Caldimonas brevitalea: one gene and its partner. The main gene of each other region encodes a partner of the protein of the gene in region 2 in a complex. Links are inferred from orthologs where the notes say so. Each region holds a gene or a part of one and is shown on either strand. Other genes may lie near its edges. The genes, in order: AAW51_RS07090 and xseA.

What was found.
Region 1: the proteins of xseA (region 2) and AAW51_RS07090 are in contact, whole or in part, in a cryo-EM structure (PDB 8TXR), measured with the Escherichia coli proteins. The link is inferred for Caldimonas brevitalea from one-to-one orthologs.

The regions. Positions count from the first base shown.
Region 1 is NZ_CP011371.1:1,620,410-1,635,017, reverse strand. What follows is about bases 4,555-7,491. They hold AAW51_RS07090 (exodeoxyribonuclease VII small subunit), read right to left. Parts: upstream 6,175-7,491; coding sequence 5,935-6,174; downstream 4,555-5,934. Other genes in these bases: AAW51_RS07085 (aromatic ring-hydroxylating oxygenase subunit alpha), read left to right, coding at 6,559-7,491; AAW51_RS07095 (polyprenyl synthetase family protein), read right to left, coding at 5,048-5,938; dxs (1-deoxy-D-xylulose-5-phosphate synthase), read right to left, coding at 4,555-5,048. Outside these bases: AAW51_RS07115 (SUMF1/EgtB/PvdO family nonheme iron enzyme), read right to left, coding at 1-882; selenide, water dikinase SelD, read left to right, coding at 1,133-2,191; GTP cyclohydrolase FolE2, read right to left, coding at 2,236-3,054; more of dxs, read right to left, coding at 3,156-4,554; more of AAW51_RS07085, read left to right, coding at 7,492-7,662; AAW51_RS27935 (adenylate/guanylate cyclase domain-containing protein), read left to right, coding at 7,812-9,533; AAW51_RS07075 (DMT family transporter), read left to right, coding at 9,551-10,423; AAW51_RS07070 (sulfurtransferase), read left to right, coding at 10,420-11,283; AAW51_RS07065 (universal stress protein), read left to right, coding at 11,414-11,848; AAW51_RS07060 (ZIP family metal transporter), read right to left, coding at 11,880-12,788; AAW51_RS07055 (dienelactone hydrolase family protein), read right to left, coding at 12,853-13,725; AAW51_RS07050 (Ppx/GppA phosphatase family protein), read left to right, coding at 13,855-14,608. UniProt on the Escherichia coli protein: Bidirectionally degrades single-stranded DNA into large acid-insoluble oligonucleotides, which are then degraded further into small acid-soluble oligonucleotides.
Region 2 is NZ_CP011371.1:2,234,094-2,248,686, forward strand. The notes cover bases 7,578-10,499. They hold xseA (exodeoxyribonuclease VII large subunit), read left to right. Parts: upstream 7,578-8,291; coding sequence 8,292-9,707; downstream 9,708-10,499. Other genes in these bases: AAW51_RS09760 (MotA/TolQ/ExbB proton channel family protein), read right to left, coding at 7,578-7,940; AAW51_RS09770 (superoxide dismutase), read left to right, coding at 9,854-10,435. Also shown: dnaG (DNA primase), read right to left, coding at 1-277; ggt (gamma-glutamyltransferase), read right to left, coding at 512-2,305; AAW51_RS09725 (3-hydroxyacyl-CoA dehydrogenase), read right to left, coding at 2,431-3,189; AAW51_RS09730 (acyl-CoA thioesterase), read left to right, coding at 3,461-3,928; adk (adenylate kinase), read right to left, coding at 4,022-4,675; kdsB (3-deoxy-manno-octulosonate cytidylyltransferase), read right to left, coding at 4,841-5,605; AAW51_RS09745 (Trm112 family protein), read right to left, coding at 5,602-5,814; lpxK (tetraacyldisaccharide 4'-kinase), read right to left, coding at 5,822-6,847; AAW51_RS09755 (ExbD/TolR family protein), read right to left, coding at 6,862-7,290; more of AAW51_RS09760, read right to left, coding at 7,314-7,577; AAW51_RS09775 (response regulator), read left to right, coding at 10,533-11,237; AAW51_RS09780 (sensor histidine kinase), read left to right, coding at 11,257-12,648; AAW51_RS09785 (DUF192 domain-containing protein), read right to left, coding at 12,667-13,170; AAW51_RS09790 (heavy metal translocating P-type ATPase), read left to right, coding at 13,250-14,593. UniProt on the Escherichia coli protein: Bidirectionally degrades single-stranded DNA into large acid-insoluble oligonucleotides, which are then degraded further into small acid-soluble oligonucleotides.

The DNA of each region.
Region 1 (14,608 bases), 610 kb from region 2 along the record:
CGCTTCGTGCCAGCTGACGTGCATGGCCGGCGTCTGCGCGGCCAGTTGCACCAGGTCGGCGCCGCGCCGCGCCAGCACCCGGTGACGCACCTGCTCCACATGGCGCGGAGCGCGCCGACCGGTCGCCTGCAGCCAGGCCCAGCCTTCAGCCGACCACCACGACGCCTCGTCGTAGCCGCCGTCCTCGATGAACTCCGCGTATTGGGCCCAGTTGACGGGCTGTGCGTCGATCTCGAATTCGGGCACCCGCACCTCGTGGCGGCCCATTTCATGGTCGAACACGAACCCCGGGCCGTCGTCGCAGCCGAGTTGCCAGCGCATCGCACCGAAGCCGATCGGCGACCGTTCCGCAATCGGCTGCGGCCACTGCAAGGCCGGCACCGACAGGCCTAGCGTGTGCGCCATGCAGGCCAAGGTTTCGCCCTGCATGTCTTCGTAGAACAGCGCCAACCGGAAGAAATAGAGCCCCTTGTCGGTTTCCTCGGCGTGATTCAACAGGTCGAGCGTGGCCTCCAACGTCTCGACCAGGTAGGCACGCACCGTGTCGGGTGGCGGCAAGGACGCGCGCCAGCGCCCCGCGCGGGGTGTCTGCGCCGGGTCGTACCACAGGTCGGCACCGGGCTCGATCGATGCCAGCCGCGGACGGCGGGCATCGGCGTAGGGGCCGAGGTGTCGCTCGATGTTGCGCGCCACCCAGTACTCCTGGAACCACCCCAGATGGCCGAGCAGCCACAGCGGCGGGTCGAGCTCGGGCGTCGGCGGAATGTCGAGCGAGGCTTCGAACGCGCTGAAGCGGTGCAGGCTGCAGTTGCGGCTGTCGATCAGCGCCAACGACAGCAGGTCGCGCCCGCTGCGCCGTATGTCCGGCGTATCAATGTCCACCCCTGCCCCACCTCCGCTTGTGCACCGGCCCGATGCTGGTACGTCCCGGCCGCGTTCCGCAGGGGCGAGGCGACATCGCCGGCCCGCTGCGCCTCTCGGCGGCGCTGCGAGCCACCTGTCGTCCACCGGCCTGCTCCTGCGCCCGGCGTCACGGCATTGTCGCACTGCGGCCGAAGCCCTCGCGGGCCGCCGCCGGCCTCCCCGCGTCCTACACTGGACCCTGACGCCACCTCCCTGCCTTGAATCCGATATGAACCCTCTCCAGTCGGCCGCCTATCCCCGTTTGACCTCGCTGTCGCACGGCGGTGGATGCGGTTGCAAGATCGCCCCCGGCGTGCTGTCCGACATCCTGCGCCATGCCGGCTCCCTGCCGGTCCCCGACGCCTTGCTGGTCGGCATCGAAACCGCCGACGACGCCGCCGTCTACCAACTCAACGACGAGCAGGCGCTGGTGGCCACCACCGATTTCTTCATGCCCATCGTCGACGATCCGCACGACTTCGGCCGCATTGCCGCCACCAACGCCATCTCGGACGTCTACGCGATGGGTGGGCGCCCGATCATGGCGCTGGGCCTGGTCGGCATGCCGGTCAACGTGCTGCCGCTCGACGTCATCGGCCGCATCCTGCAAGGCGGCCAGAGCATCTGCGCGCAGGCCGGCATCCCGGTGGCGGGCGGCCACACGATCGATTCGGTCGAGCCCATCTACGGCCTGGTGGTGTTGGGGCTGGTGCACCCGTCCAAGGTCAAGCGCAATGCCGACGCCCGCGCCGGCGACGCGCTGGTGCTGGGCAAGCCGCTGGGCGTCGGCGTGTTGTCGGCCGCGCTCAAGAAAGACCGGTTGAGCGCGGACGGCTACCAGCGCATGGTGGCCAGCACCACCCAGCTGAACACGCCGGGGCCCGAGTTGGCCGAGCTGGCCGGTGTACATGCGATGACCGACGTGACCGGTTTCGGGCTGGCGGGGCACGCCCTCGAGATGGCGCGCGGCGCCGGCTGCCGCATCGAGCTGACCTGGTCGGCCGTGCCGCTGCTGCCGGGGGTGGGCGAGTTGGCGCGGCTGGGGCTGGTGACGGGCGCGTCGGGGCGCAACTGGGCGAGCTACGGCGAGCAGGTGCGGCTGCCGGCGAGTTTCAGCGACGCCGAGCGGGCGCTGCTGACCGACCCGCAGACCAGCGGCGGGCTGCTGGTGTCCTGCACGCCAGACAGCGTCGATCAGGTGCTGGGCGTGTTCCGGCAGCACGGCTTCGAGGCCGCGACAGTGGTGGGCCGGGTGGCGCCGGGGCCGGCGGAAGTGGTGGTGGTCTAAGGCCCGGGGCGCCCGTCGGGGGGCGGCCCGGGCGCCGGTGCGCCTCAGGTGCGCTCGATGACGGCGAAAGCCGAGTGGTTGTGGATGGATTCGAAGTTCTCGACTTCGACACGGTAGCGCCCGACCCGCGGCTCGGCGTTGACCCGCAATGCGACATCGCGCACCAGGTCCTCGACGAACTTCGGGTTCTCGTAGGCGCGTTCCGTGATCCATTTCTCATCGGTGCGCTTGAGCAGCGGCCAGATTTCGCTGGACGCGCTTTCTTCGGCAAAACGCACCAGCTCGCGCCAGTCGACATCACCGAGAAGTTCGGCACGGATCGTCACGTGCGAACGCTGGTTGTGGGCGCCGAACTCGGAGATTTCCTTCGAGCAGGGGCACAGCGACTTGACCGGCACGACCACTTCGGCCCAGACGGTGACCTGCCCGCCTCGGCTCTCGGCGATCCACTTGCCCTGGTAGTCGAGCAGGCTCTGCACGCCCGACACCGGTGCCGTCTTGAGGATGAAAAACGAGAAGCGGGCCTCGATACGGCCTTCGTCGGCATGCAGCAGCGTCAGCATGCTGACCAGGTCCTGGCGCAGCGTGGCGGCTTCGATCGGGTGCAGATGGTGTTCGTTGAGCCAGGCGACGAAGCGCGACATGTGCGTGCCCTTCTGGTCGGCGGGCAGGGCCACGTCGAGGTCCCAGGTGGCGACGCCGTGCTGCACCTGGCCGCCCACACGCAGCTGGATCGGGTAGCGCACGTCCTTCACGCCGACGCGCTGGATCGCAAGGCGGCGCTCGTCGCGCGAGCTTTGCACATCGGGCATCGCCACCTCGGCAGCGGAAATCAGGGACTTCAGGTCGGTCATGTCGTTCATCGTCTTCCTCACCGGCGGCCTAAGTCAACCGCGCAGGCGACAGTCTGGGGCCTGCCGCTTCTCCTCGCAGGCGCAGGGAAATCGGCGGCGGGCCCGCCGCGTCACTGGTTGATGGCCGGCCGCACCAACGCCAGCTTGGCGCCGAAACGTTGCAACACGGCCCGCTCGATACCGGCTGCGTCCAGCCCCTGCAGGGCCAAAAGCTTGGCCGGGTCGCCGTGCTCGATGAATTCGTCTTTCAGGCCCAGCATCAGCACCGGCGTGCTCAGCCCGGCCGCGTGCAAGGCCTCGGCCACGGCACTGCCGGCGCCACCCACGACACAGCCCTCTTCCACCGTGACGATGGCATCGTGGGTGCGCGCCAACTCTTCCACCAGGGCGGTGTCCAGCGGCTTCACGAAGCGCATGTTGGCGACCGTCGCATCGAGCTTGTCGGCGGCTTCCAGCGCGGGATACAGCAAGGTGCCGAAGGCCAGGATGGCCACGCCGCGGCCCTGACGCCGCACCTCCCCCTTGCCGAACGGCAACGCCGTCATGGTCTGCGCCACCTCGACGCCGGCACCGCTGCCGCGCGGGTAGCGCACCGCGGTGGGATGGTCCTGGCAGTAGGCGGTGTACAGCAGCTGCCGGCATTCGTTCTCGTCCGACGGTGTCATCAGGCTGAGGTTGGGAATGCAGCGCAGGAAGGCGATGTCGAAGGCGCCCATATGGGTCGCGCCGTCGGCACCGACGATGCCGGCCCGGTCGAGTGCGAACACCACCGGCAGGTTCTGGATCGCGACGTCGTGGATCAACTGGTCGTAGGCACGCTGCAGAAAGGTCGAATAGATCGCAACCACCGGCTTCAGCCCTTCGCATGCCAGGCCGGCCGCGAAAGTGACCGCATGCTGCTCGGCGATGCCGACGTCGTGGTAGCGCGTCGGAAAACGCTGCTCGAACTCGACCATGCCCGAGCCTTCGCGCATCGCCGGCGTGATGCCCACCAGCCGCTCGTCCTGCGCGGCCATGTCGCACAGCCACTGGCCGAACACCTGCGTGAAGGTCGGTTTGCCGCCGCTCGCCTTCTTCAGGCCTTCGGCGGGATTGAACTTGCTGGGGCCGTGATAGGCCACCGGATCGGCCTCGGCCAGCTTGTAGCCATAGCCCTTCTTGGTCACGACATGCAGGAACTGCGGGCCCTTCAGCTTGCGCAGATTCTCGAGCGTCGGGATCAGCGACTCGAGGTCGTGGCCGTCGATCGGACCGACGTAGTTGAAGCCGAATTCCTCGAAGATGGTGGCCGGCACCACCATGCCCTTGGCGTGTTCCTCGATGCGGCGCGCCAGCTCGAACAGCGGCGGCGCATTCTTCAGCACCTGCTTGGCGCCTTCGCGGGCCGCGGCATAGAAGCGGCCCGACAGCAGGCGCGCGAGGTATTTGTTGAGCGCGCCGACCGGCGGCGAGATCGACATGTCGTTGTCGTTCAGCACCACCAGCATGTCGGCGCCGCCCGCGGCATGCGGATAACCGGCATTGTTCAACGCCTCGAAGGCCATGCCGGCCGTCATCGCGCCGTCGCCGATGATGGCCACCGCCTTGCGCTCTTCGCCCTTCAGCCGAGACGCCAGGGCCATGCCCAGGGCGGCCGAGATCGAGGTCGACGAGTGTGCGGTGCCGAAGGTGTCGTATTCGCTCTCGTCGCGCCGGGGGAAGCCGCTCATGCCGCCGTACTGGCGCAGGGTGGGCATGCGCTCACGGCGGCCGGTCAGGATCTTGTGCGGATAGGTCTGGTGGCCCACGTCCCAGACCAGGCGGTCATGGGGGGTGTCGAACACATAGTGCAGCGCGATCGTCAGCTCCACCGTGCCCAGGTTGGACGACAGGTGGCCGCCGGTCTGCGACACGCTGTGCAGCAGGAAATCGCGCAATTCTTCGGCCAGTTGCTGCAGGTCGTGGCGCGGCAATCGGCGCAGGTCGGCCGGCGTATTGATGGTTTCCAGGAGCGAATAGTTCATCAGCTTTGCCGATCTACGACTTTGTCAGCCAGCACGCTCAGCCACGCCGGCTGCGGCAAGCCGCTGCCTGCCAACGCCGCTTGCGCACGTTCCCGCAGCTCGCCGGCATAGCGCCGCGCCGCGTCCAGTCCCAGCACCGACACATAGGTCGGCTTCTGGTTGTCTGCATCCTTGCCGGCGGTCTTGCCGAGCGTCTCAGACGCCTGCGTGACGTCCAGGATGTCGTCCACCACCTGGAACGCCAAGCCGACGCTCCAGCCGTATTCGGACAAGGCCTCCCAGGCACGCGCGTCGGTCGTGCCGCAGGCCGCGCCCATCTGCACGCTGGCGCGCAGCAAGGCGCCGGTCTTGCGCCGGTGCATGTCGCGCAACGCGGCCTCGTCCAGCTGATGGCCGACGCTGGCGAGATCGATCGCCTGGCCACCCGCCATGCCCTCGTGGCCGGACGCGCGCGCCAGCAGTCGGCACAGCTGCGCTTGCAGGCGCGGCGGCACCACGTCTTCTTCGGGCGTCAGCACCTCGAATGCCAAGGCCTGCATCGCATCGCCGGTCAGCATCGCGGTGGCTTCGCCGAACTGCACGTGCACGGTCGGCTTGCCGCGCCGGAGCACATCGTTGTCCATACACGGCATGTCGTCGTGCACCAACGAATAGGCGTGGATCAGCTCCACGGCGCACGCCGCCCGCAGTGCCGCCTCGTCGTGGCCGCCCACCGCCTGCGCCGCGGCCAGCACCAGCAAGGGGCGCAACCGCTTGCCGCCGTCCAGCACGCCATAGCGCATCGCCTCGCCCAGCCCGACCGGCGCATCGACCGGCACCCAGGCCGACAAGGCCGCTTCGACCCGCGCCAACTCGGCTTGCGACCAGTGGTCGAACTCGGCGCCGTTCATGCTTGATTCCAAGGTTTCAATTGCCCCTCTTCCAACACCTTCACCTGCTGCTCCACCGTCTCGAGCCTGCCACGGCAGTAGGCCAGCAAATGCGCGCCGCGCTGGTAGCTCTGCAGCAGGCGCTCGAGCGGCAGCTGGCCCGATTCGAGCTCGGACACCAGCCGCTCGAGCTCGGCCAGCGCTTCTTCATAGCTGGCCGGCTCTGCAGTGTGGGAAGAGGTTGCGGTGTTGGGCATTGGCGTGCGGTGAAACCGGCAATTGTAGTCAGGCCGCATCCGCCGCCGGCTGCGCTGAAGCTGTGCCGGGCGGCCACCCTCTTACAAACCCCCTTGACATTCAGCAGGAGTTACATACCCAAGGAGGCTAAAATGTCCGGTTCCCCGACGAAAACTCAGCGCGGCCTCATTTCACATCGGAGGTATTTGGCCAGACGCGTGCGCAGGACGATGCAGTCCCCGGGGCGGATCACGAGCCGGTCACCGGCGCACGGTCCGCTGCGGGAAGCGTCGTCTCGCGGAGCATTTCGTCGAGAGCGATTCGTGTATCCGGCACCGGATGGATCGGGGAGATGAGCCCACCGTGGGGGTGGTTGACATTGGTTTTTGGAGATCCTGGGGATCATGTCAGACCTAAGCATTGCCCTTGAGCAAAGCCACTCGCAACTGCCGGTTTCGGCATATTTCGACGGCGAACTGTTTCGCCGCGAGATGGAGCTCATCTTCCAGCTCGGACCCCGCTACCTCGGGCACGAGCTGGCCGTGCCCGAGGTGGGGGACTACTACGCCCTGCCGCAAGAGGGCGAGGGCCGCGCGCTGGTGCGCACGCCGCAAGGGGTCGAGCTGATCTCCAACGTCTGCCGGCACCGGCAGGCGGTGATGCTGCGCGGGCGCGGCAACACCCGCAGCAACATCGTGTGCCCGCTGCACCGCTGGACCTACGGGCTGGACGGCAAGCTGCTCGGGGCGCCGCATTTCGCGCAGGACCCGTGCTTGAACCTGAACAACTACAAGGTTCGCCACTGGAACGGGCTGGTGTTCGAGGACAACGGCCGCGACGTGGCCGCCGACCTGGCACGGCTGGGTCCGCGGGCCGAGTTCGACTTCAGTGGTTACGTGCTCGACAAGGTCGAGTTGCACGAGTGCAACTACAACTGGAAGACCTTCATCGAGGTCTACCTCGAGGACTACCACGTCGGCCCCTTCCACCCCGGCCTCGGCAACTTCGTCACCTGTGACGACCTGCGCTGGGAGTTCGGCAAGCACTACTCGGTGCAGACCGTCGGGGTGGCCAATGCGCTGGGCAAGCCCGGTTCGGACACGTATCGCAAGTGGCATGAGGCGGTGCTGAAGTTCAGCAACGGCGTGCCGCCGAAGCACGGCGCCATCTGGCTGACCTACTACCCGACCGTGATGCTGGAGTGGTACCCGCACGTGCTGGTGGTGTCGACGCTTTACCCGCAGGGGCCGCAAAAGACCTTGAACGTGGTGGAGTTCTACTACCCCGAGGAGATCGCCGCCTTCGAGCGCGAATTCGTCGAGGCCGAGCAGGCCGCCTACATGGAGACCTGCATCGAGGACGACGAGATCGCGCTGCGCATGGACGGCGGCCGCAAGGCCTTGTTCGACCGCGGCGACAACGAAGTCGGCCCCTACCAGAGCCCGATGGAAGACGGCATGCAGCACTTCCACGAGTGGTACCGGTCCACGATGCGGTTCGGCGGCTGACCCGCTGCGCTGACTCACGATGCCCGGCCCGCCGGGCGTCGGTTGCCTGAACGCCCGGCGCCGCCGGGCGTTGTTGTTTGCAGGACACGCCGCGCGCCCGGTTTCGAGCACAATGTCCGCGTGTCGTACCGGACCGCCCTCTTTCCGTCGTGAACACCGCGCCCGCGCCCTCGCCCGCGCAGCGTTACTCGCTCAGTCGCACCTTGCCGATCGCGGTGCTGCTGTTCACGATCGTGCCCCTGGTGATCGCGGGTTCGCTCTCGCTGGCTGAAAACTCCCAACGCTTGCGAGCCGAGCAGGAGCGCCTGACGCGCCAGACCGCGGTGCTGTTGGCCGGCCGTGTTCGCCAGCTGATGCTGTCGGCCGAACGCATGGCGGTGATGATCGCCAGCACTCCGGGGGTCAAGGAATTGCTCGACGGCCGCATCCGCAGCGACGCCGTGCTGTATCTCGAACTGCGCAGCCTGGTGCGCAGCCACCCCGAACTCGATCGCGCCGAACTGCTGGACGCACAAGGCCGCAAGCTGCTCGGCTACCCGCTCGACCCCGGCAAGGACGAAGGGGTGCAGCGGCTGCCGGCGCGCCACGCCAGCTGGCGGCCCCGCGGCCCCGGTGAAGGGGTGGACGTGCTGTTGCCGGTGGCGAACGACCCGCCCTCGGCGCGCCCCAGCGGCTGGGTCGTGATTGGCATTTCACCCGGCGCGCTGGTCGACGCCATCCAGCTGCCAGAGGGCAGCTCCGAAGAGGCCCGCGCCTTCGTGCGGGCCCCCGGCGCGGCCCTGCCGGTCGCGTCGGTCGCCCGCTCCGTGACCGCGCTGGCGCAGCCCAATCCGGCGCCCTCCGACGTGCTGTACAGCGAAGCCGAAGCACATGCCGGCTGGACCGTCGAATGGGTCGACTCGCTCGAGACCTACCGGGCGCTGGTACGCGAAGAGCTGCTGCGCTTCACGGCGGTGACGCTGGCCGTTTCCTGCCTGAGCGCCTGGGTCGCCTGGCGCTTCGCGCGCGGCCTGGCGCGCGACATCCGGGGCATGGCACGCTCGGCGCGCGCCTTGCTGAAGGGCCACCACCTGAACGCGCACGTGGAACTGCAGCGCGACGACGAGTTGGGCCTGCTGGCGCGCTCGTTCAACCACATGAGCTGGGAACTGGAGAAGCGCGACCGCGAGCGCGACGTGTTCGGCCGGCTCGTCTCGCCGGAGGTGCGTGACCAGCTGCTGCAGGGCGAGCTGATGCTGGGCGGCCATGAGGTCGAGGTCACGGTGCTGTTGAGCGACATCCGCGGCTTCACGCAGCTGTGCGAGGAAATGAAGCCGCGCGACATCGTGTTGACGCTCAACGAGTACTTCACCCGCATGACCGAGGCCGCGCAACGCTACGGCGGCTACGTCAACAACTTCATGGGCGATGCGATGGTGGTCGTGTTCGGCGCCCCCAAGCCCGACGAACACCGTGTCGTGCGTGCCCTCTATGCCGCCGTGGCCATGCAACAGGCCCTCGACGAGTTCAACCGCGAGCGCAGCACCTACGGCGCGCCGACGCTGGTGGCGGGCATCGGCCTTGCCAGCGGTACTGCACTGGCAGGCCAGATCGGCTCGCCCGACCGCTGTATCTATACCGTCATCGGCGACACCGTGAACGTGGCCGCACGCCTGGAAGGCCTGAACAAGCTGCACCCCGAGATGGCCGCACTCGCCAATCCCGCCACGTTCGCACTGTTGCCGCCCGCACTGCAGGCGCTGCTGCGCCCGCTCGGGGCACAGTACCTGAAAGGCCGCGACCGCTCGGTCGAGGTCTACGCACTGCCGCGCGACGCCGCTTTGCCGCCGCCGCCGGCGCACCTGATGAAAGCAGAGGAAGAAGTCCTGTGAACCGTGCGCCCGTGCTGATGATCCTGGCGAGCTTTTTGTTCGCCACCATGGGGCTGTGCGTCAAGTACGCATCGGCCTATTACGACACCGGCGAGATCGTGTTCTACCGCGGTCTGGTCGGCGCGGCGCTGATGGCGCTGCTCACCTGGCGGCAGCGCGGCACCTTGCGCACCGCTGTGCCGGCGATGCACTTCTGGCGCAGCCTGTCGGGCGTGGCCGCCTTGTGCATGTGGTTCTATGCGATCGGCAACCTCCCGCTGGCCACCGCAATGACCCTCAACTACATGTCGTCGGTGTGGATGGCGCTGTTCCTGCTCGGCGGCGCCATCCTGCTCGGCGGGGCCCGGCTCGACCCCCGCGTGGTGGCCGCGGTGCTGACCGGCTTCGCTGGCGTCGCGCTGATCCTGCGCCCGACCATCGAGCAAGACCAGTTGTGGCACGGTGTGGTGGGCTTGCTGTCGGGCATGCTCAGCGCCACCGCCTATCTGCAGGTCACCGCGCTCGGGCGCGCCGGCGAGCCGGAATACCGCATCGTCTTCTATTTCTCGCTGGGCGGCATGACGGCAGGCCTGCTGGCGATGCTGGCCGGCGGCAGCCATCCGCACACACTCGCAGGCATCGGCTGGCTGCTCGCCGTCGGCACCTTCGCGACCGTCGCGCAACTGATGATGACGCGCGCCTACGGCACCGGCAAACCGCTGGTCAACGCCAGCCTGCAGTACCTCGGCATCGTGTTCGCGTTCATTTACGGCGTTGTGCTGTTCGACGATCCGGTGACGTGGATGGCGCTCGCAGGCATGCTGCTGATCGTGCTGGCCGGCCTGGCGGCCACTTTTTTGCGCAGCAAGGCGGCGCCCAACGTCGCCCCCTCGACCACCACAGAAACATGAGCTACACCACCTTGATCTCGGCGGCCGACCTGCAGGCGCTGATGCGCGACGGCACGCCCCTGGTCGTGCTCGACGTCAGCTTCGACCTCGCCGACACCGCCGCAGGGGAAGCGGCCTATGCCAGCGGACACCTGCCGGGGGCGCACTATGCCCACCTCGACCGCGACCTCTCCGGGCCGAAATCAGCGCCGGGCGAGCCCGCGCGGGGTCGTCACCCCCTGCCGGCACGCGAGGCCTTCGCGGCGACGGTGGGCCGCTGGGGCATCGCGCCCGGCACCCAGGTGGTGGTCTACGACCGCCAGGGCGGCATGTTCTGCGTGCGCGCCTGGTGGTTGCTGAAATGGCTGGGCCATGAAGCCGTGGCCGTGCTGGACGGCGGCCTTGTGGCCTGGCAGGCGGCGGGGGGCGCACTGAGCACCGGCCTGCCGGCGGTCGATCCGCAGCCCCCCTACCCGGCCGCCTCCCCCGCGGTCCGCACCCTCGACGCGGCCGCCCTGCAGGCCCGGCTCGACGAGCCGGGCTGGCGTTTGCTCGACGCCCGGGCCCCGGAACGCTTTCGGGGCGACGTCGAGCCACTCGACCCGGTGGCCGGGCACATTCCGGGCGCCGTGAATCGCTTTTTCAAGGACAACCTCGCCGCCGACGGCCGCTTCAAGGCGCCGGCGCAACTGCGGTCCGAGTTCGAGGCCTTGCTGGCCGGCACCGACCCCGGCACCGCGGTCCACCAATGCGGCTCGGGGGTGACCGCCTGCCACAACCTGCTGGCGATGGAAGTGGCCGGCCTGGGCCGCGCGGCGCTCTATCCCGGCTCCTGGAGCGAGTGGTGCGCCGACCCGCAGCGCCCGGTGGCGCGCGGCTGACAGTGAAGCAAGTGTCCCTGCGCCCACCCCCTGCAAGGCCTGGCGCTTGCCGGTGGGGCATGACTTCGGTCAACATGCCAGCGCACGCCCCGTGCAACGATGGCCCTCAACCCGAAGACGGAGGTCACTCATGTACAAGCGCATCCTGGTTCCCACCGACGGCTCGGACATCACCCAACGGGCCATCACCACGGCGATCTCGCTCGCCAAGCTGACCGGCGCCGAGGTGTTCACGATCAGCGTCAAGGACCCCTACCCCTACAGCGCGATTTCCGAGATGCAGCCGACGCTGCCACAGGAATTCCTCGACGCGCAGGAGCGCGTCGCCTCGCGCAACGTCGCCGCGGTCAAGGAAGCCTGCCTCGCGGTCGGCATTCCGTGCACCGCGCACACGGTCGAGTCGGTCAGCGTCTGGGAGGCGGTGGTCGATTACGCCAAGCAGCATGGCTGCGACCTGATCGTGATGGCCTCGCACGGTCGCCGCGGCGTGCAGGCCCTGCTGCTCGGCAGCGAAACCAATCGTGTGCTGACGCACAGCACCATCCCGGTGCTCGTGGTGCGCTGAGCCGCGCCGCCGCGGTCCCGGCCGCGGCCGCTCAGTGTCCGTGCGCGGCCGAGCCGGCCTTCGATGGCGGGTGGGCCTCCTGACCCGGCAGCGGCGCGGCCGCGTCGTCGTGGTCCGCGTGCGCCGCGGGTTCGGTGTGCGGGTGCCCGTGCGGCCGGGCGTCGGCCCCACCGTGGAACTGCCCGACGATCACCGTGATGAAACCCAGCCCCAGGCCCAGCCACAGCAGCTGCGCGAGCGTTTCCTTGAGGGACAGTCGGCGTTGCAACTGCGGGATCAAATCGGCCACCGCGACATAGATGAAGCTCGACGCCGCCACCACCAGCAGGTAGGGAAACAACGACTCCCAGGGGCCGACGACAAAATAGCCCAACACGCCGCCGACGACGGCGGCCAGGCCTGACAGCGCGTTGTAGAACAGCGCGCGCGAACGCGAGAAGCCGGCGTTCAGCAGCACGATGTAATCGCCCACCTCCTGCGGGATTTCATGCGCGATGATGGCCATCGCCGTGACCGCCCCGATCTGCGGATCGGCCAGAAAGGCTGCCGCGATGATGATGCCGTCGCAGAAGTTGTGGATGCTGTCGCCCACCAGCACGCTCCAGCCGCCGCGGCCGGCCTGGTCGTGATCGAAACCGTGATGGTGGTGGTCACCGTCCCCCTCGTGATGGTGGCCGTGCCGGTACAGCTCGGCCTTCTCGAGCAGGAAGAAAAACAGCAGGCCGCCCAGCAGCGTCAGGAACAGCTCGTGCGGATCGGTCGCACCTTCGAACGCCTCCGGCAGCACGTGGATCAGTGCCGTGCCCAGCAGCACGCCGGCAGACAGGCTCACCAGGTGCCGCACCAGCTTGCTGAGCACCGAGAGCGTCAGACTCGCGGCGATCAGCACCGACAGCACGCCGCCGATCAGGGTCGCGAGAACGATGTAGGTCAGGGTCATGTGGAACGCTCAACGAAAAGCCGCGCTCTCGCGCGGCTCCTCGTGCCATCAATCAGTCGGGCCGCTAGGCGACTCCATGTTTTTCAAACCAGTCCAGGCAGCGCTTCCAGCCGTCTTCGGCCGCTTCCTTGCGGAAGCTGGGCCGGTAATCTGCGTGGAAGGCGTGCGGCGCATCCGGGTAGACGTGGATTTGCGACCGTTTGGCCGCCGCGCTGCCGCTCGCCAGGGCGGCCTGCATCTTATCAACGCTTTCAAGCGGAATGCCGGCATCCTGCCCGCCATACAGGCCCAGCACCGGCGCCTTCAGTTGCGCGGCCAGGTCCACCGGGTGCTTGGGTGTCAGCTCGCTGGAGGTGCCCACCAGCCGGCCGTACCACGCCACGCCGGCCTTGACCGGGCCCTGCGTGGCATAGAGCCAGGTGATGCGGCCGCCCCAGCAGAAGCCGGTGATGCCCAGCTTGCTGACGTCGCCGCCCTGCTCCTTGGCCCAGGCTACCGTGGCGTCGAGGTCCTGCATCACCTGGGCGTCGGGCACCTTGGATATCACCTCGGCCTGCAGCTTGGCGATCTCGCCATAGGCGCTGGCGTCGCCTTGGCGCACGAACAACTCGGGCGCGATCGCGAGGTAGCCGCGCTTGGCGAAGCGCCTTGCGACGTCGGCGATGTGCTCGTGCACGCCGAAGATCTCCGACACCACCAGCACCACCGGCAGCTTGCCCTTTTTGCCGGCCGGCTGCGCCCGGTAGGCGGGCATCTTGAAGTCCTTGACCGGGATGGTCACCTCGCCGACGGTCAGTCCTTCGCTGTCGGTCTTGATGGTTTGTGCCGTCACCGGCAACACCGCAGCGGCGAAGCCGCTGCCGACCGCCGTCTTGACGAAATTGCGGCGGTTGAAATCACGGGTGGGCAACAACGAATCGAGATCGTCGGTCGGCATCGGCATCTCCTGGGTTTGGTTGGCAGCCAACAAGCAAGCATGCGACGCGCGCAGCGTACACGAGTCGGCCGCGTCGCGCAGCGTCGGCCGCGTCGCGAGCGGCACTGAAATGAAGAGACAATGCAGGCCATGAGTTTGGAAAACACCGTCGCCTCCGCCCCGACCGTTGCCGAATCCGGGCGTGCCGAAGCCGTGCTGGCCGCGATCGACATGGGCTCGAACAGCTTCCGACTCGAAATCGGCCAGCTCACCCGCGGCCGCTACAAGCGCATCGACTATCTGAAGGAAACCGTGCGCCTGGGCGGCGGCCTCGACGCCCAGGGCATGCTGACCGAGGAAGCGACGGTGCGCGGGCTGGCCTGCCTGGGCCGCTTTGCGCAACGGCTGCAGGGTTTCGACGCGCACCAGGTGCGCGCGGTGGCCACGCAGACCTTGCGCGAAGCCAAGAACCGCGACGCCTTTCTGGGCCGCGCCCAGGCGGTGCTCGGCCACCCGATCGAGGTGATCTCCGGGCGTGAGGAAGCCCGCTTGATCTATGCGGGCGTGGTGCGGTTGATGCCGCCCAGCACCGGCCGCCGGCTCGTCATCGACATCGGTGGGCGCTCGACCGAGATGATCCTCGGGCAGGGGCGCACGCCGCTGGTCGCCGAATCGTTCCAGATCGGCAGCGTCGGGCTGTCGATGCGCTACTTCCCCGACGGGCGCTACACCGAGGCCGGCTTTCGCGCGGCCCAGGTGGCGGCCGGCGCCGAGTTGGAAGAAGCGCTGGAGGTGTTCGCCGCCGGCGAATGGCGCGAGGCGCTGGGTTCCTCCGGCACCGTGGGGGCCGTCTCGCAGCTACTGGCGGCCAACGGCGTGACCGACGGCGCGGTGACGCCCGATG
Region 2 (14,593 bases):
CGAGCCCGCATTGCTGCGCGAGATCTTTCAAGGCGTCGACGAATCCCAACCCAGTCTGTTCCATCAGGAAGTCGATCGCGTTGCCATGGACACCGCAGCCGAAGCAGTGGTAGGTCTGGCGGGTCGGGCTGACGGTGAAGCTGGGGGTTTTTTCGCCGTGAAAGGGGCACAGCCCCTTGTAGTTGATGCCGGCCTTCTTGAGCTGCACATGGCGGCCGACGATCTCGACGATGTCGACACGGGCGAGCAGGTCTTGTTTGAAGCTGGGCGGGATCACTTCCGCAGTCTACCGAACTGCCCGGGGGCGCGGTCGTTGCCGCGGGCCTCGTCGGCGGGCCCGCGGTGTCGCTGCGGAAGTAGTCGAAGTACAGGGTTGTCGGCCTCGTGCCTCGGCGGGCTCACCGGGGAAAGAGAGCCTGCAGGAACAGGCTCGGAACCCTGAGGAAGTTCGGAGGAGCCGTAGTCAGACTACTCACATCGGCCACCTATGGAGACGTCTGCGCGCCCCGCGTCAGTCTCCCATCACCACACCTTCACGACGCGGATCGGCGCCGCCGAACCAGCCGTTGGGCGTCCGCTGGATGGCCTGCAGTCCGCTGGTCATGTTGGTCTCGCGCACCTCGTGGCCGCGCGCTTTCAGCCCGTCGAGCGTGGTGGCGGGGAAGCGCTTTTCCTCGAGCAGGGTCGGGCCGTTGGTGGAGCCGAAATTCGGCAACCCGATGGCCTGTTGTGCGTTCAGACCCCAGTCGAGTGTGCCCAGCAGCGTCTTGGCGGTGTAGTGGATGATCTGCGCCCCGCCAGGCGAGCCGGCGCTCATCACCAGCTGGCCGCTGGCCTTGTCGAACACCAGGGTGGGGCTCATGCTGGAGCGCGGCCGCTTGCCCGGCTGCACGCGGTTGGCGACCGGCTTGCCGGTGGCATCGGCCGGCGCGAACGAGAAGTCGGACAGCTGGTTGTTCAGCAGGAAGCCGCGCACCATCTGGCGCGAGCCGAACTGGTCCTCGATGCTGGTCGTCATCGCGATGGCGCGACCGTCGGCATCGACGATCGAGATGTGCGAGGTGCCGTACTCGAGCTGGTCCGGCTGCGGCGCCCAGGACACGGTCGCGCCTCGCGGCGTGCCCGGTTGGGCCGTCTTCATCGACTGCGGGCCCACCAGCGCGGCGCGCTCTTTCAGATACGTGGGGTCGACCAGGCTGTGCCAGGAGCCTGCCGGCGGAGAGACGAAATCGGGGTCGGCCACATAGAGGGCGCGGTCGGCGAACGCCAGTCGGGCTGCCTCGGTGTATTGGTGCAGCAGGTCGACGCTGGGCACGTCGGCCTCGAGCGGCTGCGCCACCCGCGGCAGGTGCGCCATCACGCCGAGGATCTGGGCCACCGCGATGTGGCCCGACGAAGGCGGCGGGAAGCCGCACAACCGATACCGTTGCCAGTCGGTGCACAGCGGCTCGCGCTTCTTGGGCTGGTAGCCCGCCAGGTCCTCCTCGCTGAGGCTGCCGGGGTTGGTCGGGTGGCTGCGCACCTTGGCCACGATGTCGCGCGCGACCGGGCCGCGGTAGAAGGCGTCGGCGCCTTGTTTGGCGATGTCGCGCAGCAGTTCGGCCAGGGCAGGGTTGCGCACCACCATGCCGGCGTCGCGCGGGTCGCCGTCGGGCTTGTAGAAATAGCGGGCGGCGCCTTCGTCTTTCTTCAGGTGCTGTTCGGTCTTGAGCAAAGTGTTCAGCCGGGGGCTGACCTTGAAGCCGTTTTCGGCCAGCGCGATGGCCGGCTCGAACAGCGTGGCCCAGGGCAGCTTGCCGTGCTGCCGGTGTGCCGTCTCGAGCATGCGCAGCACGCCGGGCACCCCGACCGAGCGGCCACCGACCACCGCGTCGTAAAAGCTCATCGGCTTGCCGTCGGCGCCCACGAAGAGCTGCTCGTTCGCGGCGGCCGGGGCGGTTTCGCGGCCGTCGAAGGCCTCCAGTCGACCACCGTCCCAGTGCAGCAGGAAGGCGCCGCCGCCCAGGCCGCTCGATTGCGGCTCGACCAGCGTCAGCACCATCTGCACGGCAATCGCGGCATCGAGCGCGGAGCCGCCGGCCTTCAGGATCTGGTAGCCCGCGTCGGTCGCGAGCGGGTTGGCAGCGGCGACGGCAAACTTGCGGGTGCTCCAGCCGGGCTTGTCGATGTAGCCGGAGGCGGCCTCGGGCTGCTCGGGGGCGGTGTACTTGAAGTCGGCCCGGGGCGCCGGGCCGGGGCCGGTGGCGCAACCGGCGACGAGCAGGGCGGCAGCCGCCAGGGGGGCGAGCGACAGGCGCAGCGTCATGGGTGGGTTCCTCGTGCGGGCGGTTCACGGTGCCGCCCGAGCGAGCGACAGGCGACAGGGGTCGCCGGATGATACGGGGCCCCGAAGGTCTGCCAGGGTGTCGAAGGGTTACGTTTTGCCAGGATTCAGCGCGGCGCGAGCCGGATGGCGCCGTCGAGGCGGATCACCTCACCGTTGAGCATCTCGTTGGTGATGATCTGATGCACCAGCTTGGCGTAGTCGTCCGGTCGTCCGAGGCGGGACGGGAAGGGCACGCTGGCGGCCAGCGCATCCTGCACCTCCTGCGGCATCCCGAACAGCATCGGCGTGCCGAAGATGCCAGGGGCGATGGTCATGTTGCGGATGCCGCTGCGGGCGAGGTCGCGCGCGATCGGCAAGGTCATGCCGACGATGCCGCCCTTGGACGCCGCATAGGCCGCCTGGCCGATCTGGCCGTCGTAGGCGGCGACCGACGCGGTCGAGACCAGCACGCCCCGTTCGCCGGTGGCCTCGGGCTGGTTGCGGCTCATGGCCTCGGCGGCCAGGCGGATCATGTTGAAGCTGCCGATCAGGTTGATGTTGATCACCTTGGCATACAGCGCCAGCGGGTGGGCGCCATCCTTGCCCACCGTCTTCGCGGCCGGGGCGACACCGGCGCAGTTGACCAGGCCGACCAGCTTGCCCAGGCCCGTGGCCTTGGCGACAGCGGCCTGGCCATCGTCTTCGCGGGTCACGTCACAGCGGACGAAGGCCCCGCCCAGCTCTTGCGCCAGCGCCTCGCCCTTGTCGGCCTGGAGGTCGGCAATCACCACCTGGCCGCCTTCGCGCGCGAGCATGCGGGCGGTGCCCTCTCCCAGCCCGGACGCGCCTCCGGTGACGATGAAAACCTTACCTTGGATGTCCATGTGCTCTCGCTCCTGTGTCACGGCACGGCTTGCGGCCCTGCCGGGATGTCGATCGGAACGTCGACGTTGACCTTGACGTTGACGTTGACGTAAGCGTCAATTGTGAACGATGCCGGGCCGGGGGCCGGTGTGCCGGTCGGTGCGTCGAGGGAAAACCATGACCAGGGCTGCCGGTCCGGGCCGGCTTGCCGGCAAAATGCCGGGGCAGGCCGTTGAGACAGGCTGTTTGCAAGAGGCTTCAACAGGGAGACATATGTCGGCGTTCGAGCGCATGGGGGACGGCAGGCGTAGGGCGGCCAGGCCGGTGGGGCCGCACGCCTTCGAGCGGCCGGTGCAGATCCGGTTCTCGCATTGCGATCCGGCGGGCATCGTGTTTTTCCCCCAGTACCTGGTGATGCTGCAGAACCTGATCGAGGACTGGTTCACCGAGGGGCTGGGGCAGCCGTATGCGGAATTGCTCGGCCCGCGGCGCCTGGGCCTGCCGACGGTGAGCCTGGCCTGCGAGTTCGCAGCGCCGAGCCGCCTGGGCGATCAGGTGATGCTGGGCCTGACGCTGGACAGGATCACGGCCTGTTCGATCGAGCTCAGCCTCGGCTGCCGTTGCGGCGAGCAACAGCGCATGCGCGCCCGGCAGACGCTCGTGACGGCCGCGCTCGACGGCCAGCGGGCGGTGCCCATCCCCGACGACGTGCGCGAGGCCCTCGAGCGCTTTTTGCAGCAGCAGCCCGTGTCGAGGTGACCGTGGCGCGGTCAGACGGCCAGCCGCTGGTGCCGAAAAAATGGCCGCCCGATGAGGCGGCCTTGTTTGGCGATGCGGTGGCCCGCGCCGCTGTCAGCGCAGCGCCTCGAAGGCGCGTGCGGTGATCTCGTCGACGTGGCCCATGCCGCTGATCTTGCGGTACTTCGGCGCGTTGGCGTCGCCGGTGGCGGCCCACTGCGAGTAGTAATCGACCAGCGGCCGGGTCTGGCTCTGGTAGACCTCGAGGCGCTTCTTGACGGTGCCTTCCTGGTCGTCATCGCGCTGGATCAGGTCTTCACCGGTCACGTCGTCCTTGCCCGGCACCTTGGGCGGGTTGAACTTGACGTGGTAGGTCCGGCCCGAGGCGGGGTGGACCCGGCGACCGCTCATGCGCTCCACGATGGCGTCGTCGGGCACGTCGATCTCGAGCACGTAATCGAGCTTCACGCCGGCCGCTTTCATCGCGTCCGCCTGCGGGATGGTGCGCGGGAAACCGTCGAACAAGAAGCCTTTGGCGCAATCGGGCTGGGCGATGCGCTCCTTGACCAGGCCGATGATGATGTCGTCGCTCACCAGGCCGCCCGAATCCATCACTTTTTTGGCCGCCACACCGAGCGGCGTGCCTGCCTTGACGGCCGCGCGCAGCATATCCCCTGTAGAGATTTGCGGGATGCCGAATTTCTGGCAGATGTATGCCGCCTGCGTGCCTTTACCTGCGCCTGGCGCGCCCAACAGAATCAATCGCATGGGTTCCTCTGGAAGATTGTCGGTGGGCAGGGTCGCCCGGCGGCCAAGCCGTATCGCCCCGCGTCTGTTGCCGCGAGGATACCATGGGGTACCTCGCCGGGGCCCTGGGGATCGGCCCTGGGGCTGGGCTCGTGGCCCGTCGGGGCGAGCGGAAGGCGGCCGGCCTCAGCCTTTCAGTGCCGCATAGTGCTCGCGCACGCGAGCCAGGTCTTCGGGCGTGTCGACCCCGGGACCGGGGCGCGTGTTGGTGACGTGCACCGCGATGCGCTCGCCATGCCACAACACCCGCAGTTGCTCGAGCGATTCGATGTTCTCCAGCGGGCTTTGCTCCAGCGTCGGAAAGCGCCGCAAGAAACCCGCGTGGTAGCCGTAGATGCCGATGTGGCGCAGCGGTGCCGGTGTGCTCAATGCGGTCACGCCGTCACGGTAGCCGTCGCGCCACCAGGGCAGGGGGGCGCGAGAGAAATACAAGGCACGGCGGTTGTTGTCGCAGACGACTTTGACGACGTTGGTGCTGGTGAACTCGGCGATGTCCTCGATCGGGTGGGCCGCGGTGCTCATCACGCACCCGATCGACCCGAGCAGCACATCGGCGCACGCATCGATCAAGGCGGGCTCGATCAGCGGTTCGTCCCCCTGCACGTTGACCACCACGTCGGCGCCGTCCAGGCCCAGTTGCTCGCAGGCTTCGGCCAGCCGGTCGCTGCCGGTGGCGTGGTCGGTGCGGGTCATCACCACTTCGATGCCTTGCGCTTCGCAGGCCTCGGCGATGCGTCGATCGTCCGCGGCCACCACCACCCGTTCCGCGCGGCTCTTGCGGGCTTGTTCGGCCACGCGTACCACCATGGGCAAGCCGCCGAGATCGGCGAGCGGTTTGTTGGGCAGGCGGGTGGAGGCGAGACGTGCGGGGACCAGGACCGTGAACGTCATGCAGCCCCCCCGTCGAGAACGACAGGGGCGGGCGCCGCGGCCGGCGCTGCGAGGTCGCGCGCGTCCGACTCGAGCATGACCGGAATGCCGTCGCGCACCGGGTAGGCGAGCTGGTCGGCCCGGCAGATGAGTTCGTGCGCGTGCCGGTCGTGTTCGAGCGGGCCCTTGCACAGCGGGCAGACGAGAAGTTCTAGTAGGCGGGTGTCCATCAGGTCCTCAATCGTGGAGGCGGCGCGACAAGACAGAGTCGAGCGCCGCGTAGAAGCCCGGGTCGGGCATGAAGTCTAGCGCGACCACCCAGATGCGCGGGTCACCGGCACTGCGTAGCTTGACAGCGTCCTTCTCCGTCACCAGCACGACGTCGCCATCCCAGCCGTCCCACGGCAGGCCTTGCTGGTAGTCGTGATGATCGGGCAGGGGACGGCGTTCGAGGCGCAGCCCGGCCGCTTCGAGCATCCGGAAAAAGCGCTCCGGATGGGCCACGCCGGCCACCGCCAGCACGGGCCGGCCGGCGAACGCCTCCAAAGGCCGCGGTGTGCCGCCACCGCTGCCCCATGCCGCCAGCGGCAGTGCGCCACGCAGCGCGCGCTGTGCCAGCCATCCGGGCCGCGGCGTGGAGGGCGCCGACGCGTTGTAGAGCACCAGGTCGGCGCGGCGTCGCGCGCTGTCGCGCAACGGTCCGGCCGGCAGCCACCAGCCGTTGCCGGCACCGCGCTCGTCGAACACCAGCACTTCGATGTCGCGGCACAAACGCAGGTGCTGCAGGCCGTCGTCGCAGACGATCACGTCGACCTCGGGGTGGGCTGCGAGCACGGTACGTCCGGCCGCGACGCGGTCGGCGCCGACGGCCACTGGGACGCCGGTGCGCAAGGCCATCAGCAAAGGTTCGTCGCCGACCTCGCGCGCGTCAGACGCAGGGGTCACCAGGGCCAGGTGGTCGGATTGCCGCCCATAGCCGCGCGACACGATGGCGGGCCGGCGCCCGCGTGCGAGCAAGTGCGCGACGATCGCCATCGTGGTCGGTGTCTTGCCGGCGCCCCCGGCGATCACGTTGCCGACCACGATCACCGGCACCGGCAGGCGCTCGCGGCGCAGCAGCCCGAGGCGAAACAGCCAGGCGCGTGACAGCGCCAGCGTCGCGTAGAGGCCGCTGAGCGGCAGCAACGCCCACGCGAGCGGACCGCGCCGCAGCCAGGCCGCCTCGACACGGGCTTGCCAGCTCGGCGCCGCGGTCTTCGACAAGGGCCGCAGGCGCTTCAGCGCGCGCCGCCGCCCGTGGACGACTGGGTGGCGAAGGTCAGCTGGCTGAGGCCGGCCCGGCGGGCGGCGTCCATCACGTTGATGACGCTCTGGTGTGCCGCGGTGGCATCGGCCGAGACGATCACGACATGTTCCTTGCCGTCGCCGGCGGCCTGTCGCAGCGCCGCGGCCAGGCCGTCGACACTGCGGCCGTCGATCGCCTGCTTGTTGACGGCATAGCGGCCGTCGCCCGACACCGCGACGATGATCTCGCGCGGATAGTCGCGTGAGGCGTCGGCGTCGGCCACCGGCAGGTTCACCTTCAGCTCGGTGAACTTGGAGTAGGTGGTCGACAGCATCAAAAAGATCAGGATCACCAGCAGCACGTCGATAAACGGGATCAGGTTGATCTCCGGTTCCTCGCTACGCCGGTGATGGAAGTTCATCGCCATCTAGGGCTCCCTCGGGCTCAGCGCTGCGACGTGAAGCGCAGCAGATGGGGCACCATACGTTCGGCCGCCTGCTCCAGGTCGAGCACGTACTCGTCGACGCGGCCCCGGAAGTAGCGATAGAACATCAGCGACGGGATCGCGATCATCAGTGCGAAGGCCGTGTTGTAGAGCGCCACCGAAATGCCGTGCGCCAACTGCTGCGGGTCGGAGCCGGAGGCGCCGCCTTGCGACGCGAAGATTTCGATCATCCCGATCACGGTGCCGAGCAGGCCCAGCAAGGGCGCTGCCGCGGCGATCGTGCCCAGCGTGTTCAGGTAGCGCTCCATCTGGTGCACGGCGGCCCGACCCGCGGTTTCGAATGCATTGCGCAGATTGGCTTCGCTGATGCGCGGCTCCGTGATGACGGCCCGCAGCCCGGTGGCCAGCACGCGCCCGAGCACCGAGTTGGCCGCCAGCTTGCTGACGACGTCGGGCGCCGGCAGGTTGGAGCGGGTCACGGCAATGACTTCATCGAGCAGCTTGGGCGGGGCGACGCGGACCGTCCTGAGGCTGGAAAAACGTTCGATGATCAGCGCCAGCGCAACGATGGAACACAGAATCAACGGCCAAATGGGCCAGCCGGCGGCTTGTATGATCGAAAACAATCACGTCCCCTCGTGAGGTGAAAAACAGGTGGGGGCGATTATGGCGCGAAGCGTCGCGCGCTCCGCGACCAACATGCGACGTGCGCCGCACGTGTTGCCTCCCATCCCTGTTACAAATTACAAGACATCCACTTTTCTTGTGGATAACTTTGTGGGCAAATGGTCTTCACCGGCCCGCAACGCCCGGTTTTCCAAGGGCTGGAATAAATTGCTGCATCAATGAGCAGAAGAAAATTCAATAAAATCAAGCACTTACATGGATGTGACAGGTCTGTGACGCCTATTTCGGCCCGCCAGCCCAGTGCTGGCGCGGTTGTGGAGTTCTGAGGCCGCGCCACGCCTGGTTTTCCGATGAACGATCTTTTCGCCGACCCCCCTGCGCCGCCCCCGGGTCCGTCCCGGGGCCCTGTCGCTTCTACCGGGCTGCGGGTGGCACGCCAAGTGTGGAGTGTTGCTGCGCTGCTCAACGCTGTGGCCGACACCCTTCAGGCCCGCTTCGCCAACGTGACGGTGCAGGGCGAGCTGTCCGGCTTCAGCCGGGCACCCAGTGGCCATTGCTATTTTTCGCTGAAGGACGACCGTGCCCTCGAGCCCGCGCTGGTGCGCTGCGCGATGTTCCGGCGTGCGGCCGCCATGGTCGACTTCCAGCCTCGCGACGGCATGCTGGTCGAGGTGCGCGGGCGTTTGGCGCTCTACAACGCGCGCGGTGACCTGCAACTGGTGGCGGAATCGATGCGGCCGGCCGGGCAGGGCGCGCTCTACGAACAGTTTTTGCGGCTGAAGGCGAAGCTGGAGGCCGAAGGCCTGTTCGAGCCTGAGCGCAAACGGCCGCTGGTGCGGCATCCGCGCGCCGTGGGGGTCGTCACCTCGCTGAAGGCGGCCGCGCTGCACGATGTGCTGACCGCCTTGCAGCGGCGCGCACCCCAGGTGCGCGTCGTCGTGTACCCCGCCAGCGTGCAGGGGGCGGAGGCGCCGGCCGAACTGCAACGGGCCATCCATTTGGCCGGCGAACGCCGCGAGGTGGACACCTTGATCGTGTGCCGCGGCGGCGGATCGCTGGAAGACCTGTGGGCCTTCAACGACGAGGCGGTGGTGCGCGCCATCGCCCACAGCCCGGTGCCGGTGGTCTGCGGTGTGGGCCACGAGACCGACGTCACGATCGCTGACTTCGCGGCCGACCTGCGGGCCCCCACGCCGACGGCGGCCGCCGAGCTGGCGGCGCCGGTGCGCGACGAGTGCCTGGCCGTGCTGCAAGGCCTGTACAACTGTTTGCAGCGCTGTGTCGACCGCAAGCTCGAACGCGAAGGCCAGCGGCTCGACCAGACCACGATGCGCCTTGCGCGGCCGGCCCAGGTGCTGGCGCAACGGCACCGCGAACTCGACCGGCTGCAGCAGCGCTGGGCCGCCGCACCTCGCCAGCGGCTGCAGCTGGCACGCCAGCGTGAGCTGCATCTGGGTGAGCGGCTGCTGCGGTCGACCCAGCGGCTGTCGTCGGCACGCCAGCGCGAGCAGCACCTGGCCGAGCGGCTGCAGCGGTCCACGCACGTACGGCTCGACGCCCAGGCCGCCCGGCTCGAGGCCTTGGCCGCCCGACTCGAAAGCGCCAATCCGCGCCAGGTGCTGCAGCGCGGTTATGCCCTGCTGACCGACGCCGAAGGCGCGCCGATCACGAGCACGGGCGCCGTGCACCCGGGTGACACCGTGCGCGCCGTGCTGCACGACGGCGCGCTGGTCACCGAGGTCCAGCGCAGCGAACCGTCGGCATGACCGGGGTCAAGCCGGCGCGGGAAGGGGCCGCTGCCGGCGGCGCCGCACCGTTAAGGCGCCACCGGGGCGCTTGAGCAGGGTCATGAGGCTGTGCCTACAATCGCAGCTTCCCACAGTCCACATACCGCTCTCAAAGGAACAAAGAGATGGAACACACCTTGCCCCCGTTGCCGTACCCCCACGACGCCTTGCAACCCCACCTCAGCAAGGAGACGCTCGAGTTCCACCACGACAAGCACCACAACGCCTATGTCGTGAACCTGAACAACCTGATCAAGGGCACCGAGTTCGAGAACCTGGGTCTGGAAGAGATCATCAAGAAGTCCAGCGGCGGTATCTTCAACAACGCGGCCCAGGTGTGGAACCACACCTTCTTCTGGAACTGCATGAAGCCCAACGGCGGCGGCGAGCCCAAGGGTGCGCTGGCCGAGGCCATCAACAAGAAGTGGGGCAGCTATGCCGCCTTCAAGGAAGCGTTCTCGAAGAGCGCGGTCGGCAACTTCGGCTCCGGCTGGACCTGGCTGGTCAAGAAGGCCGACGGCTCGGTCGACATCGTCAACACCAGCAATGCCCAGACGCCGCTGACCACGGCTGACAAGGCGCTGATGACGATCGACGTGTGGGAGCATGCCTACTACATCGACTTCCGCAATGCGCGTCCCAAGTTCGTCGAGACCTTCATGAACTCGCTGGTGAACTGGGACTTCGCCGCCACCAACTTCGCCTGAGCGAGCCTCTCGCCGATACGGGCCGGCCGCGCGCCGGCCCTTGCGCTTTCTGGCCTTGCGGCGGGCGCCGGGCCTTTACCGCGATGATAGAGACACGATGAGAATCCTGCTGGTCGAAGACGACCCCACCTTGAGTTTCGGGGTCGCACGCGCCCTGCAACGGGAAGGCTGGCAGGTCGATGTGCTGGCCGACGGCATGGCGGCCAGCGCCGAAGGGCTGATCGCGCAGTACGACCTGGCGGTGCTCGACCTGGGCCTGCCGCGGCGCGACGGCATGGAAGTGCTGCGGCACTGGCGTGGGCGCGGCGCGCGTCTGCCGGTGCTGATCCTGACCGCCCGTGACGAGCTGGGCGACCGCGTCGAAGGCCTCGACAGCGGTGCCGACGACTACCTCGTCAAACCCTTCGACGTGCCCGAGCTGGTGGCGCGCTTGCGCGCCTTGCAGCGGCGCGCCGCCGGCCGCGCCGAAGACCGGCTGGTGCTGGGCGACCTGGAGCTGGACGTGCGCCACCGCGAGCTGCGCTATCGCGGTGAGCGGGTGCATCTGAGCCCGCGCGAGCAGGCCTTGACCGAGCTGCTGATGGCGCGTGCCGGGCGGGTGGTGCCGAAGGACCACATCGTCTCGACGCTGTCGAGCTGGGAGACCGACTTCAGCGAGAACTCGGTCGAGGTCTATATCCACCGGCTGCGCAAGCGGTTCGCCGAGCTGGGTGTGACCATCAAGACGGTGCGCGGTTTCGGCTACCTGATGGAGCTGACGCCGCCTGCGGCCGACCCTGCCCCGGCAGCGCCGCAGGACTGACCACGACGGGCGTACACGCGTGAACCGCAGCCTGCGCTGGCAGCTGCTCGGCCCACTGGTCTGGGTCTGGCTGCTCGGCGCCTTGCTGGCAGCCTACGGGGCCTTCAACCTCGCCAGCTATGCCGGTGGCACCGCCTACGACCGCACCTTGCAGGACGAGGCCGGCGCGATCGCGACACAAATCCACTGGACCGACCGCGGCCCCTTGCTCGAGTTGAGCACGCAGACCCAGGAAATGCTGGCCTGGGACAGCGCCGATCGCAATGCCTTCATGGTGACCGACGCCGAAGGCCGGGTGTTGGCCGGTGTCGCGGGGCTGCCGGTCCCGGAGGACGTCAGCGGCAGCTTCGACCGCCCGCAGGTGTTCGACGCCGACTACCAGGGTGAGCCGGTGCGCGGCGCCATGTATTCGATCCGCTCGCCGATGCTCGACACCTATGTCACGGTGGTGGTGGTCGAGACACGGCGCAAGCGAGCCGACCTGGTCCGTGAGGTGCAGGTGGCGATCCTGATGCCGACGCTGGCGCTGGGCCTGCTCACCTTTTTGCTGCTGGCGCTCGGCATCCGGCGCGGTGTCGCGCCGCTGCGCCGCATCGCCGGCGAGGTGGAGCGGCGCGCGCCGCAGGACTTGCGGCCTTTGCCGCTCGACGATGTGCCGGCCGAAGCCGTGCCCTTGATCGAACGCCTCAATGCGCTGCTCGCCAACGTGTCGCGCTCGTTCGAACTGCAGCGTCGTTTCGTGGCCGACGCCGCCCACCAGCTGCGCACCCCGGTGGCCGGCATCCGCGTGCTGTCGCAGGAGTTGCAGCACGAGCTGGCGGCCATCCAGGCCGATGCCAGCACCCAGGCGATGCTGCAGGCGCTGGTGGCGTCGACCGAGCGGATGAGCCGATTGATCGGCCAGTTGCTGAACCTGGCCCGTTCGGATGCGGCCCTGCGCAACCTCGCCGCCGGTGAACTGCAGCACATCGACGTGCTGCCGGTGATCCGCGAGGCGGCCGAGCCGCTGCTGCTGCGCGCCTCGCGCGAAGGCAAGCAGGTGTCGCTCGAGGCTCCCGACGGCCCGGGTTGGGCGCGCGCGCACCCGGTGTGGCTGGCCGAGGTGGTGTCCAACCTGCTCGACAACGCCTTGCGCTACGGCGGCCCCAACATCGAGTTGCGGGTGACGCCCCGCGAGGGCTGGCTCGACATCGAGGTGCGCGACGACGGGCCCGGCATCATGCTCACGCAGCGTGAACTGGTGTTCGAGCCGTTCTGGCGCGGCGAGCGCGCCGACACGCGCGGCCCCGAGGGGACCGGGCTGGGCCTGGCCATCGTCAAGGAGATCGTGCTGGGCATGCGCGGACGCCTGAGGCTGGCCAGCCGTCCGGAGCTGGCTGGCACCTGTTTCACGGTCAGCCTGCCGGTCTGACCGCGGTGCCGCCTCGCGTCAGGGCTGCGGCCCGAACGGTGCGCCCTTCACCTGGAACCCCGGCTTGACGCCGCGCTTGGCGAACCACCCCTGATTGACCTCGAGCGCATACCGCACCGGTTGCTTGGAGCAATGCGAGTCGAGCGACTGCGGTTGCATGTCGGCGATGTTGACCACCGCGCCCTTGTCGTCGAGGAAGGCGATCGACAACGGGATCAGTGTGTTTTTCATCCAGAAACACTGCGTGGCCGGCTGCTCGAAGACAAACAGCATGCCTTCGTTCGGCGCCAGCGACTTGCGGTGCATCAGGCCGGTCGCGCGCTGCTCGGGCGTGCGTGCCACCTGCGCCTGCACCACCTGAAAACCGACCGTCAAAGGGGTGGTGGGCAGCTGCTGCGCCGCTTCGCCCTGGGCCTGCGCCAGACCGCTGCCGAGCAGGGCCAGCGCTGCCAGACTGCCCCAGCGTGAAATATGTGGCAGGCGGGGGGCGTGCGAGAGGGGGAGCGTCTTGATGTAGGTCATGTCGATCTGAAGGGTCGGCACCTAGAGTGGCGTGGCCTGAAGGCGGGTGGTGCCTGCTGCTCGGGCAGGAGCGCCGCACATGCCATCACCCCACGCTGATCCGTCATTGTCACCCAAGCCCGCTGCCGACGCCGCCGTCGCGCCCGGCGATGCCGCCGTGTGGGACGACCCCGCGGAGGTGGCGCGCTACACCCGCTGGGTCGAGGACACCGACGGCCGCCGCCTGGGCGACTCGGCGTTCGTGATCGATGGCATGTACTGCGCCGCCTGCTCGGTCACGATCGAGCAGGCGCTGACGGCGGTGCCCGGTGTGTTGCAGGCCGAGGTCAACCCCGGCAGCCGACGCGCCCGGGTGCGCTGGGACCCGGCGCAGGTGGCAGCGTCGGCATTGGCCGCCGCGGTGGCGGGGGCCGGCTACCGCGCCTACCCCGCACTGTCGCTCGAGGCCGAGCAGGCCCGTCACCGCGAACGCCGCAGCGCCTTGTGGCGGCTGTTCGTGGCCGGCTTTTGCATGATGCAGGTGATGATGTACGCGGTGCCGACCTACTACGCGGCACCCGGCGACATGAGCCCCGACATCCTGCGGCTGCTGCAGTGGGCCAGCTGGCTGCTCAGCGTGCCGGTGCTGCTGTTCGCGGCCGGCCCCTTTTTGCGGGGCGCCTGGCGCGACTTGTGCGCAGGCCGCATCGGCATGGACGTGCCGGTGGCGCTGGGCATCGTCGTGACATTTGTCGCAAGCACGGGGGCCACCTTCGACCCGGGCGGTGTGTTCGGCGCCGAGGTGTATTTCGACTCGCTGACGATGTTCGTGTTTTTCCTGCTGTGCGGCCGCTACCTGGAATTGCAGGCGCGGGGCAGGGCGGCGGGTGCGCTGGAGCGGTTGCTGCAGCGGCTGCCCGAGAGTGTCGAGCGGCTCGCCGACGACGGCAGTGCCGAGATGGTGCCGGTGTCGCGCCTGGCCGTCGGTGACCGGCTGCGCGTGCGCCCGGGGCAGGCCATCCCGGCCGACGGCCGGCTGTGCGAGGGCGAGGCCCAGGTCGACGAAGCGCTGTTGACCGGCGAGTCGCACCCGCTGCTGCGCCGGGTCGGCGAGCGGCTGGTGGCGGGCAGCTTCAACCTGTCGTCGCCGGTGGTGATGGTGGTGGAGCGGCTCGGTGCCGACACCCGCTATGGGCAGATCGTCTCGATGATGGAGCGTGCCGCGAGCGAGCGCCCCGCATTGGCGCGACAGGTCGACCGCTACGCGGGTGTGTTCCTGTGGGCGGTGCTGCTGGCCGCCGCGGCCGCGGCGCTGGCGTGGTGGTTCATCGACCCGCAGCGCAGTCTGTGGGTCGCCGTGGCGGTGCTGATCGTCACCTGCCCGTGTGCGTTGTCGCTGGCCACGCCGTCGGCGCTGCTGAGCGCGGCGGGCGCACTGGCCCGC